Regions from separate parts of the Variovorax sp. GW821-FHT10B04 genome, predicted to be linked through region 2. Evidence: predicted binding sites of a transcription regulator. Region 2 holds the regulator's gene; the other holds the start of a gene.

Region 1 (4,428 bases), on a different contig from region 2:
GCGCACGTCGACCGACGCCTGCACCGACTCGAACCATGGATCGGGTTCGCCGTCGAGCGCGAACTGCAGGCGCTCCCACAGCGCCTTGCGGCCTTCCGCGTCCTCCAGGATCCGCTTCTTCACGTGGTCGAGTCCGACGCGGCCGATGTAGTGCACGGTGCGCTCGAGGTACCAGCCTTCGGTGCGGTACAGCTCGAGGAACGCGCCGCTGTACTCCAGCACCTCCGCGGCCGTCTTCACCTTCACGAGGAACTGCGCCACCTCGGTCTTGATGCCGCCGTTGCCACCCACGTACAGCTCCCAGCCCGAGTCGACACCGATCACGCCGACGTCCTTGATGCCGGCCTCGGCGCAGTTGCGCGGGCAGCCGCTGACCGCGAGCTTCACCTTGTGCGGCGAATACATCGCCCACAGCGCGCGTTCCAGGTCCTTGCCCATCTGTGTGCTGTCCTGCGTACCGAAGCGGCACCACTCGGAGCCCACGCAGGTCTTCACCGTGCGCAGCGACTTGCCGTACGCGAAACCCGAGGGCATGCCGATGTCCTTCCAGACGTTCTGCAGGTCTTCCTTCTTCACGCCCAGCAGGTCGATGCGCTGGCCGCCGGTGACCTTGACCGTCGGGATCTTGTACTTGTCGGCCGCGTCGGCGATGCGGCGCAACTCGTCCGGCGTGGTGTGGCCGCCCCACATGCGCGGCACGACCGAGTAGGTGCCGTCCTTCTGGATGTTCGCGTGGCTGCGTTCGTTGATGAAGCGGCTCTGCGGATCGTCCCTGGCCTCTTTCGGCCAGGTGCTGATCAGGTAGTAGTTGATGGCCGGGCGGCAGGTCGCGCAGCCGTTGGGTGTGCGCCAGCCGAGGCCGTGGTAGACCGCGTCGTGCGTCAGGTATTTCTGCGTGCGGATCGCCTCGCGCACGTCCTGGTGGTTGGCGTCGGTGCAGCCGCAGATGGCCTTCTTCTTCGGCGTGGCCGAGTAGTCGCCGCCGGCCGTGAACATCAGGATCTGCTCGACCAGTCCGGTGCACGAGCCGCAGCTCGCGCTCGCCTTGGTGTGCTTCTTCACCTCGTCCAGCGTAAACAGGCCTTTCTCCTTGATCGCCTTGCAGATCGTGCCCTTGTTGACGCCGTTGCAGCCGCAGACCTCGGCGTCGTCGGGCATGCTGGCGGCCTTGCTGTGGCCCTCGTGGCCGGTGTCGCCGATGTTCGATTCGCCGAACATCAGCTTGTCGCGGATGTCGTGCACGCTGCGGCCGTCGCGCAGCAGCTTGAAGTACCAGCTGCCGTCGACCGTGTCGCCGTACAGGCAGGCGCCGATCAGCTTGTCGTCCTTGATCACCAGCTTCTTGTAGACGCCGCCGAAGGGGTCGCTCATCACGATCTCCTCGGTGCCTTCGCCGCCCATGAAGTCGCCGGCCGAGAACAGGTCGATGCCCGTGACCTTGAGCTTGGTGGACGTGAGCGAGCCCATGTAGCGGCTGTAGCCCATCTCCGCCAGATGATTGGCGGCCACCTTGGCCTGCTCGAACAGCGGCGCGACCAGGCCGTAGGCGATGCCGCGGTGCGCCGCACATTCGCCGACGGCGTAGACGCGTGCGTCGGTCACGGTCTGCAGCGTGTCGGTGACCACGATGCCGCGATTGCAATGCAGCCGCATCGATTCGGCGAGCTTCACGTTCGGCCGGATGCCGACGGCCATCACGACCAGGTCGGCCTGTTCTTCGGTGCCGTCCTTGAAGCGGATCGCCGCCACGCGGCCATCGGCGTTGCCGACCAGTTCCTGCGTGTGGGCGTTGAGCCGGAACTTCAGGCCGCGGTCTTCCAGCGACTTGCGCAGCAGGCCGCCGGCGACATCGTCCAGCTGGCGCTCCATCAGCCAGGCGTTGACGTGCACCACCGTCACGCTCATGCCGCGCAGCATCAGGCCGTTGGCGGCCTCGAGGCCGAGCAGCCCGCCGCCGATCACGACCGCGTGCCGGTGCGTCTTCGCGGTCTCGATCATGGCCTGCGTGTCGGCGATGTCGCGGTAGGCGATCACGCCGGCCAGGTCCTTGCCGGGCACGGGCAGCATGAACGGGTCGGAGCCGGTGCACAGCAGCAGGCGGTCGTAGGGCGCTTCGGTGCCGTCGTCCGCGCGGACGATGCGCTTCACGCGGTCGACCTCGACCACCTTGCGTCCGGCGTGCACCGTGATGCCGTTCTCTTCGTACCACGACCAGGGGTTGAGCACGATCTCGTCGATCGTCTGCTCGCCCGCCAGCACCGGCGACAGCAGGATGCGGTTGTAGTTGGGGTGCGGCTCGGCGCCAAACACCGTGATGTCGTAGAGCTCGGGGTCGATCTTCAGCAGCTCTTCGAGCGTGCGGACGCCGGCCATTCCGTTGCCGACGAGCACCAGTTTCTGCTTCTTCACGCGCATGTCCATGGCGGTTCTCCGTGGGGCTGTCCCGAAAACAAAAAAGGCGTCCGCATGGAGCCGCCCAGCCGAAGCTGAACAGTCATGCGGACGCCTTTGTCCTGAAGCCAGCGGCGACGCCTTTGCCGTCACTGACCTTGTCTTCGTTGAAGCAATCCCTATGCCAAGGAAAAGCGCCCTGTATGCAGGTTTTCGCGGGCTTCCGGTGCGGATCCGGGGGCCATCGGCGCGCTGCTGCGTCGCGATGGTGCGCAACGGCGGGCGCCGCTGCGTCAGATGGTGCGGTGCAACGCGCAGCGATGCGCGTTGAACCTGGCTGGAGTTACTTGCCCGCGCCCGGTAGCGCGTAGGCGATCACGAAGTCGCCGCGGTCCGGCGACTGGCGTGCGCCGCCGGCGCTGATCAGCACGTACTGCTTGCCCGTCTTGGGCGACACGTACGTCATCGGGCCGCCCTGGCTGCCGACCGGCAGGCGCGCCTTCCAGACTTCCTTGCCGCTCGCGCTGTCGAAAGCGCGCAGGTAGAAGTCCTGCGTGCCGGCGAAGAACACCAGGCCCGACTGTGTAGCCAGCGAGGGCCCGAGCGTCGGCATGCCGATCGGGATCGGCAGGTGCATGCGGATGCCGAGCGGGCCGGTGTCCTGCACCGTGCCGACCGGCACCTGCCAGACCAGCTTGCGGGTCTTCAGGTCGATGGCCGACATCGTGCCGAAGGGCGGCGCCTGGCAGGGGATGCCCAGTTGCGACAGGAAGCGCTGGCGCATCGCGCCGTACGGCGTGCCGTCCTGCGGCACGGCGCCCATTTCGATGCCGCTGGCGTTCTTCGGCATCTTGTCGCGCGGGATCATGTAGTTGGCCAGGCCCAGGCGCATGTCGTTGATGAACATGTAGCCGATGGTCGGGTCGACCGACACGCTGCCCCAGTTCATGCCGCCGAGCGAGCCCGGCATCTGCAGCGCATGGTCCAGGCCCGGCGGCGTGTACACGCCTTCGCTGCGCATGCCCTTGAAGCTGATGCGGCAGAGCAGGGCGTCGAAGGGCGTCGCTCCCCACATGTCGGACTCGACCAGCGTCGTGTTGCCGATCGACGGCATGCCGACCGAGAAGGGCTGCGTCGGCGAATAGCGTTCACCCGGCAGCTTGCCTTGCGGCACCGGCTTCTCCTGCACTTCCGCGATCGGCGTGCCGGTCTCGCGGTTGAGCATGAAGATCTCGCCCTGCTTGGTCGTCTGGATCAACGCGGGCTGCGTGCCGCCCTGGCCGTTCGGCACGTCGTAGAGCAGCGGTTGCGCGGGCAGGTCGAAGTCCCACAGGTCGTGGTGGGTGGTCTGGAAGTGCCAGCGCACGCGGCCGGTCTTGCCTTCGACGGCGACGATCGACGAGCTGTACTTGTCTTCTTCCGCGGTACGGTGGCCACCGAAGAAGTCGGGCGTGGTGTTGCCCGTCGGCAGGTAGACCAGGTCGAGCTTCGGGTCGTAGGCCATCGCGGCCCAGACGTTGGGCGAGCCGCGCGTGTAGGTCTGGCCGGGTGGCGGCAGCCTGGTGATGGCCGGGTTGCCCGAGTCCCAGGCCCAGGCGAGTTCGCCGGTGATCACGTCGAAGGCGCGGACCACGCCGGGCGGCTCGTCGACCGACCAGTTGTCGGCCACGCGGCCACCGACGATCACCATGTGGCCGGCGATCAGCGGCGTCGAGGTCTGCTGGTAGTAGCCGAACTTGATCTCGCCCATGCCGGTCGAGAGGTCGACCGTGCCGTTGTTGCCGAAATCGGCGCAAGGCTTGCCGGTGGCGGCGTCGATGGCGATCAGGCGCGCGTCCAGCGTCGGCAGCAGCAGGCGCTTGCGGCAATCCGCGGCGGGTGCGGGTGCCGCGGCATTGGCGCCGGCCGGCGCTGCGGGCGCGGTGGCGGACGCGGCCGACGCTTCGGCATCCTGGTCGTAATAGCCCAGACCGCGGCAACGCTGCCAGTTCGGCGCCTTGGCCTGCGGGTCGTACTTCCAGAGTTCGGCGCCGGTGT
Region 2 (4,428 bases):
GAGCAGTTGCGCGATGGCGCACCGGCACGCCAGGTGCAGGTCACGGTCGACTCGCTCACGCGCGCGCAGCAGGCGCTCGAGGCGCTGACCAATCAGTTGCTCGAGATCGGCCGCATCGAGGCTGCGGCCGACGCCTTCGCCCCGTCCGCCGTAGCCCTGGCGCCGTTGCTGCGCGATCTCGCCCGGCTGGACGACGGCGGCCGGATCCACGTGCGATGCCCGGCCGACGCGGTGGCCTGGACCGACCCGGTGTCGCTGCGGCGCATCCTTGCGAACCTCGTCGACAACGCGATCAAGTTCGCACCGCACGGCCGGGTGCTGCTGGCCTGCCGGCGGCGCCCGGGCGGCTGGCGCGTCGAGGTGCGCGACGGCGGCATCGGCATCGCGCCGGAAGCGCAGGACCGCGTGTTCGGCGACTTCGAACAGGTCGGAAACACCGAGCGCAACCTGCAGCGCGGCCATGGCCTGGGCCTGGCGATCGTGCGCCGGCTCGCGCAGAAGCTCGGGCTGATGCTCACGCTGCGCTCGGTACCCGGCCGCGGCTCGGTGTTCGGCTTCGTGGTTCCCGAGGCGCCGCCAGGCATGGACACGCCGGCGCTGCACGTCGAGCCGCCGCACGCGAGCGACGACATCGACATCGATCGCAGCGGCGACGCCCTGCGACCCGGCCTGGCCGTGCTGGTGATCGAAGACAACGCGGTCGTCGCGGACAGCCTCGCCGCGCTGCTGCGCCTGTGGGGCGCCACGCCGCGCATCTACGAGAGTGCGGCCGAAGCGCTGGCGCTGGCCGACCTGCATGCGGTCGACGTGGCGCTGTGCGACATCCGGCTTCCCGGCGAACTCGACGGCATCGCGCTGGCCGAACGGCTGCAGACGCTCCAGCCCGCGCTCACGATCGCGCTGGTGTCGGCCGACATCGACGGCGCTGCGCGCAAGCTCGCGAAGGCGCATGGCTGGCATTCGCTGCGCAAGCCCGTTCAGCCGGCCGAACTGCGGGCCGTGCTGCAAGCGGCCGACCGGCGCGCGGCCGGCGTTCACTGACGCGCCGACGCGCGGCAGCCGGGCGGAAGAACCTCAGAGCGCCTTGCGAAGGTTCGCCGGCGCGATGCGCAGCGCTTCGCGGTATTTGGCGACCGTGCGGCGCGCGCAGTCGATGCCCTGTTCCTTCAGCATTTCCGAGATCTGGCTGTCCGACAGCGGCTTCTTCACGCTTTCGGAGCTGACGAACTGCTTGATCAGCGCGCGCACCGCCGTGCTCGACGCGTTGCCGCCGGTCTCGGTGCCGAGCGCCGAGCCGAAGAAGTACTTGAGCTCGACCGTGCCGTACGGCGTCGACATGTATTTGGCGGTGGTCACCCGGCTGATGGTCGACTCGTGCAGGCCGAGCTCGTCGGCGATCTCGCGCAGCACCAGCGGGCGCATCGCCAGTTCGCCGTGGATGAAGAAGCTCTTCTGGCGTTCGACGATCGCGTTGGACACGCGCAGGATCGTGTCGAAGCGCTGCTGGATGTTCTTGATGAACCAGCGCGCTTCCTGCAGCCGTTGCGACAGCGCCTGGCTGCCTTCGCCCTTGTGCGACTTGAGCGCACCGGCGTAGATGTCGTGCACGCGCAGGCGCGGCATCACGTCGGGATTGAGCATCACCCTGAACTTGATGTTGGTGCCGCGGCCGGTGCGCGTGACGATCACGTCCGGCACGATCACGTTGCGCTCCACGTCGACGAAGCGCCGGCCCGGCTTGGGCTCGAGCGTGGCGATCAGCTGCAGCGCGCTGCGCACCTCGTCCTCGTTGCTGCGCGTGAGCGTGGCCAGGCGCTTGAAGTCGCGCCGCGCCAGCAGTTCCATCGGCTGCTTGCAGATGGCGATGGCGGTCTTGCGGATCTGGCGCTCTTCGTCGTCGTCCTGCGGAGAAGCCAGCGCCTTGAGCTGGATCGACAGGCATTCGCCGAGGTCGCGCGCCCCGACACCGACCGGCTCCAGGCTCTGCAGCAGGCCGAGCGCGACCTGGAAGTGATGCACCAGGTCGTCGAACTGGTCGTTGTCGTCGCCCGCCAGCCCGGAGGCCAGCGAGGGCAGCGTGTCTTCCAGGTAGCCGTCGTCGTTGAGCGACTCGATCAGGAAGCGCAACGCCGCGCGGTCGTTCTCGCCGAGCCGCAGGCTCAGCGCCTGGCGATGCAGGAAGGACTGCAGCGACTCCTGGCTGCGCGCCAGTTCGGTGGCATCGGCACGCTCGTCGTCGCCCAGGTTGTTGTTGCGCGCGGGTGCGTCGCCGCCCCACTCGCTGTCGTCGGGTGTGAGTTCGACCGTGCCGTCGCCTTCCCAGTCGGGCTGCGCCTCGACCGCGTCGACGGTCGCCGGTTCGGCCTCGGTGGTGGTGGAAGTCTCCGTGGTCGTCGAGGACGAGGTGGACGCCCCGGGGCTGAAATCGTCGTCGCGCGGCGGCGGCGCATCGGCCGTGTCCACGCCGAATTCCTCGCGCGCCGCTTCTTCCGCGGTGCGCTCGAGGAACGGGTTCTCGTCGAGCATCTGCTCGACTTCCTGGCTCAGCTCGAGCGTCGACAACTGCAGCAGCCGGATCGACTGCTGCAACTGGGGCGTGAGCGCGAGATGCTGCGAAACGCGCAGCGACAAGCCCTGTTTCATGCGGCGTGTGGAACCTGCGTATGTGCCATCACATCCTGAAATGCTCGCCGAGGTACACGCGCCGCACCTCTGCGTTGTCGACGATCTCTGATGGTGTGCCCTTCGCGAGCACGTGCCCGTCGCTGATGATGAATGCGTGGTCGCAAATGCCCAAGGTCTCGCGCACGTTGTGATCGGTGATCAGCACGCCGATTCCGCGCTCCTTGAGGAAGCTGATGATCCGCTGGATCTCGATGACGGCGATCGGGTCGATGCCCGCGAAAGGCTCGTCCAGCAGGATGAAGCGCGGCTGCGTGGCCAGTGCGCGCGCAATCTCGACGCGGCGGCGTTCGCCGCCGGACAGCGCAAGCGCGGGCGAGGCGCGCAGATGGTCCACGCGCAGGTCGTTCAGCAGTTCGCTCAGCCGCTCCTCGATGCGCTGCCGCGACAGCGGCACCGGGCGGCCGGCCGCGTCGGGCTCGGTCTGGAGCTCGAGCACCGCGCGCACGTTTTCCTCGACCGACAGCTTTCGGAAGATCGACGCTTCCTGCGGCAGATAGCTCAGGCCCATGCGTGCCCGACGGTGGATCGGCATGTGCGCGATCGGCTCGCCGTCGATGGTGATGTCGCCTGCATCGGCGCGCACCAGCCCGACGATCATGTAGAAGGACGTGGTCTTGCCGGCGCCGTTCGGGCCGAGCAGCCCGACGACTTCGCCCTTCTGCACGTCGAGCGACACGTCCTTGACCACCTTGCGGCTGCCGTAGCTCTTCTGCAGCCCGCGCACCTCGAGGCGGCTGCCCGGCTCGGTGGCACGGGAAGACGGGAGGGTCGTTGAAGCGGCCGTCACTTGCGTGGTTCCCCGCCACCCAGCGTGGTGGTCGACCGCAGGCCGGTGCCCGGTGCGGGTGTCGGTGTGGCCGCACCGGCCGGCGCCGAGGCGGCCGCCTTCGGCGTGAGGATCGCCCGCACGCGGCTGCCGCGTTCACCGGTCGCGATGCTTGCATCCGGCGGCATCGGCGCACCGTTGACGGTGAAGGTGTCGTTGCTCTGGTCGTAGATGATCAGTGCGCCGGTCGTTTCGTCGTTCGGCGTGGCACCCAGCAGGCGCCGCATCACGGCGCGCCGGATGAACTTGACGTTGTCGGCGCGGCTGTCGTATTCGATGACTTCGGACTCGCCCTCCGTCCACTCGTCGGTACCGGTGTCGCGCTTTTGCTTGTAGTACGCAAGTTTGCCTGGCGCTGCGGTAACGACGCCGTACTGGTAGCCCTCGGGATCCTGCCGGACGTCGATGCGCGCGCCGCGGATGATGATCGTGCCCTTGGTCACGACCACGTTGCCGGTGAACACGCTGGTCTGCTTGAGGTCGTCGTAGCGCAACGCATCGGCCTCGATGTTCATCGGTTTGGCCCGATCGGCCTTCTCGGCCTGGGCCGCCGGCCACAGCGCGGCCAAGGCGAGCACGCACAGGGCAGCGCGGACGACGGGGATGAAGGAGGAGAAGGTTCTGTTCATAAAGGCACGAAACTTGCTGAACGATTGTATGCGTCTGTGAAAAGTCCCCCGAAGACGCGCAAGTGAAAAAGCCCGCCGAGGCGGGCTTCAGCAGCGTGTGCCCGGCCGATGCCGGCGAGGAACTTCAGCCCTTGCGCGCTTCGCCGACGAGGTACTCGCAGACCTGGAGCGCCTTCTCGAGGCTGCCGGCGGTGTCGCCGTCTACATACCAGCGGCCGGCCACGCCGAGCGCGGGCACGCCGGCCACCTGGTAATCGGCCGTGACCTGCGTCGCTCGCTTGGCCTTGC

Evidence for each region. Region 2 encodes sigma-54, which starts transcription at its own class of promoters, with help from an activator protein. Its sites were predicted from a motif close to TGGCANGNAANCTGCTTT; they were not measured.
Region 1: a site for sigma-54 is predicted at 2,561-2,578, ahead of nirB (nitrite reductase large subunit NirB). Genes of this name have one in related genera too.

What each region holds. Positions count from the first base shown of each region.
Region 1 is NZ_JBWKNQ010000013.1:58,370-62,797, reverse strand. It holds gene nirB (nitrite reductase large subunit NirB) at 1-2,421, opposite strand, end outside; gene AC07PZ_RS25975 (glucose/quinate/shikimate family membrane-bound PQQ-dependent dehydrogenase) at 2,735-4,428, opposite strand, start outside.
Region 2 is NZ_JBWKNQ010000002.1:595,564-599,991, reverse strand. It holds gene AC07PZ_RS07835 (ATP-binding response regulator) at 1-1,041, shown strand, start outside; gene AC07PZ_RS07830 (RNA polymerase factor sigma-54) at 1,075-2,643, opposite strand; gene lptB (LPS export ABC transporter ATP-binding protein) at 2,672-3,472, opposite strand; gene lptA (lipopolysaccharide transport periplasmic protein LptA) at 3,469-4,140, opposite strand; gene AC07PZ_RS07815 (thiol:disulfide interchange protein DsbA/DsbL) at 4,265-4,428, opposite strand, start outside.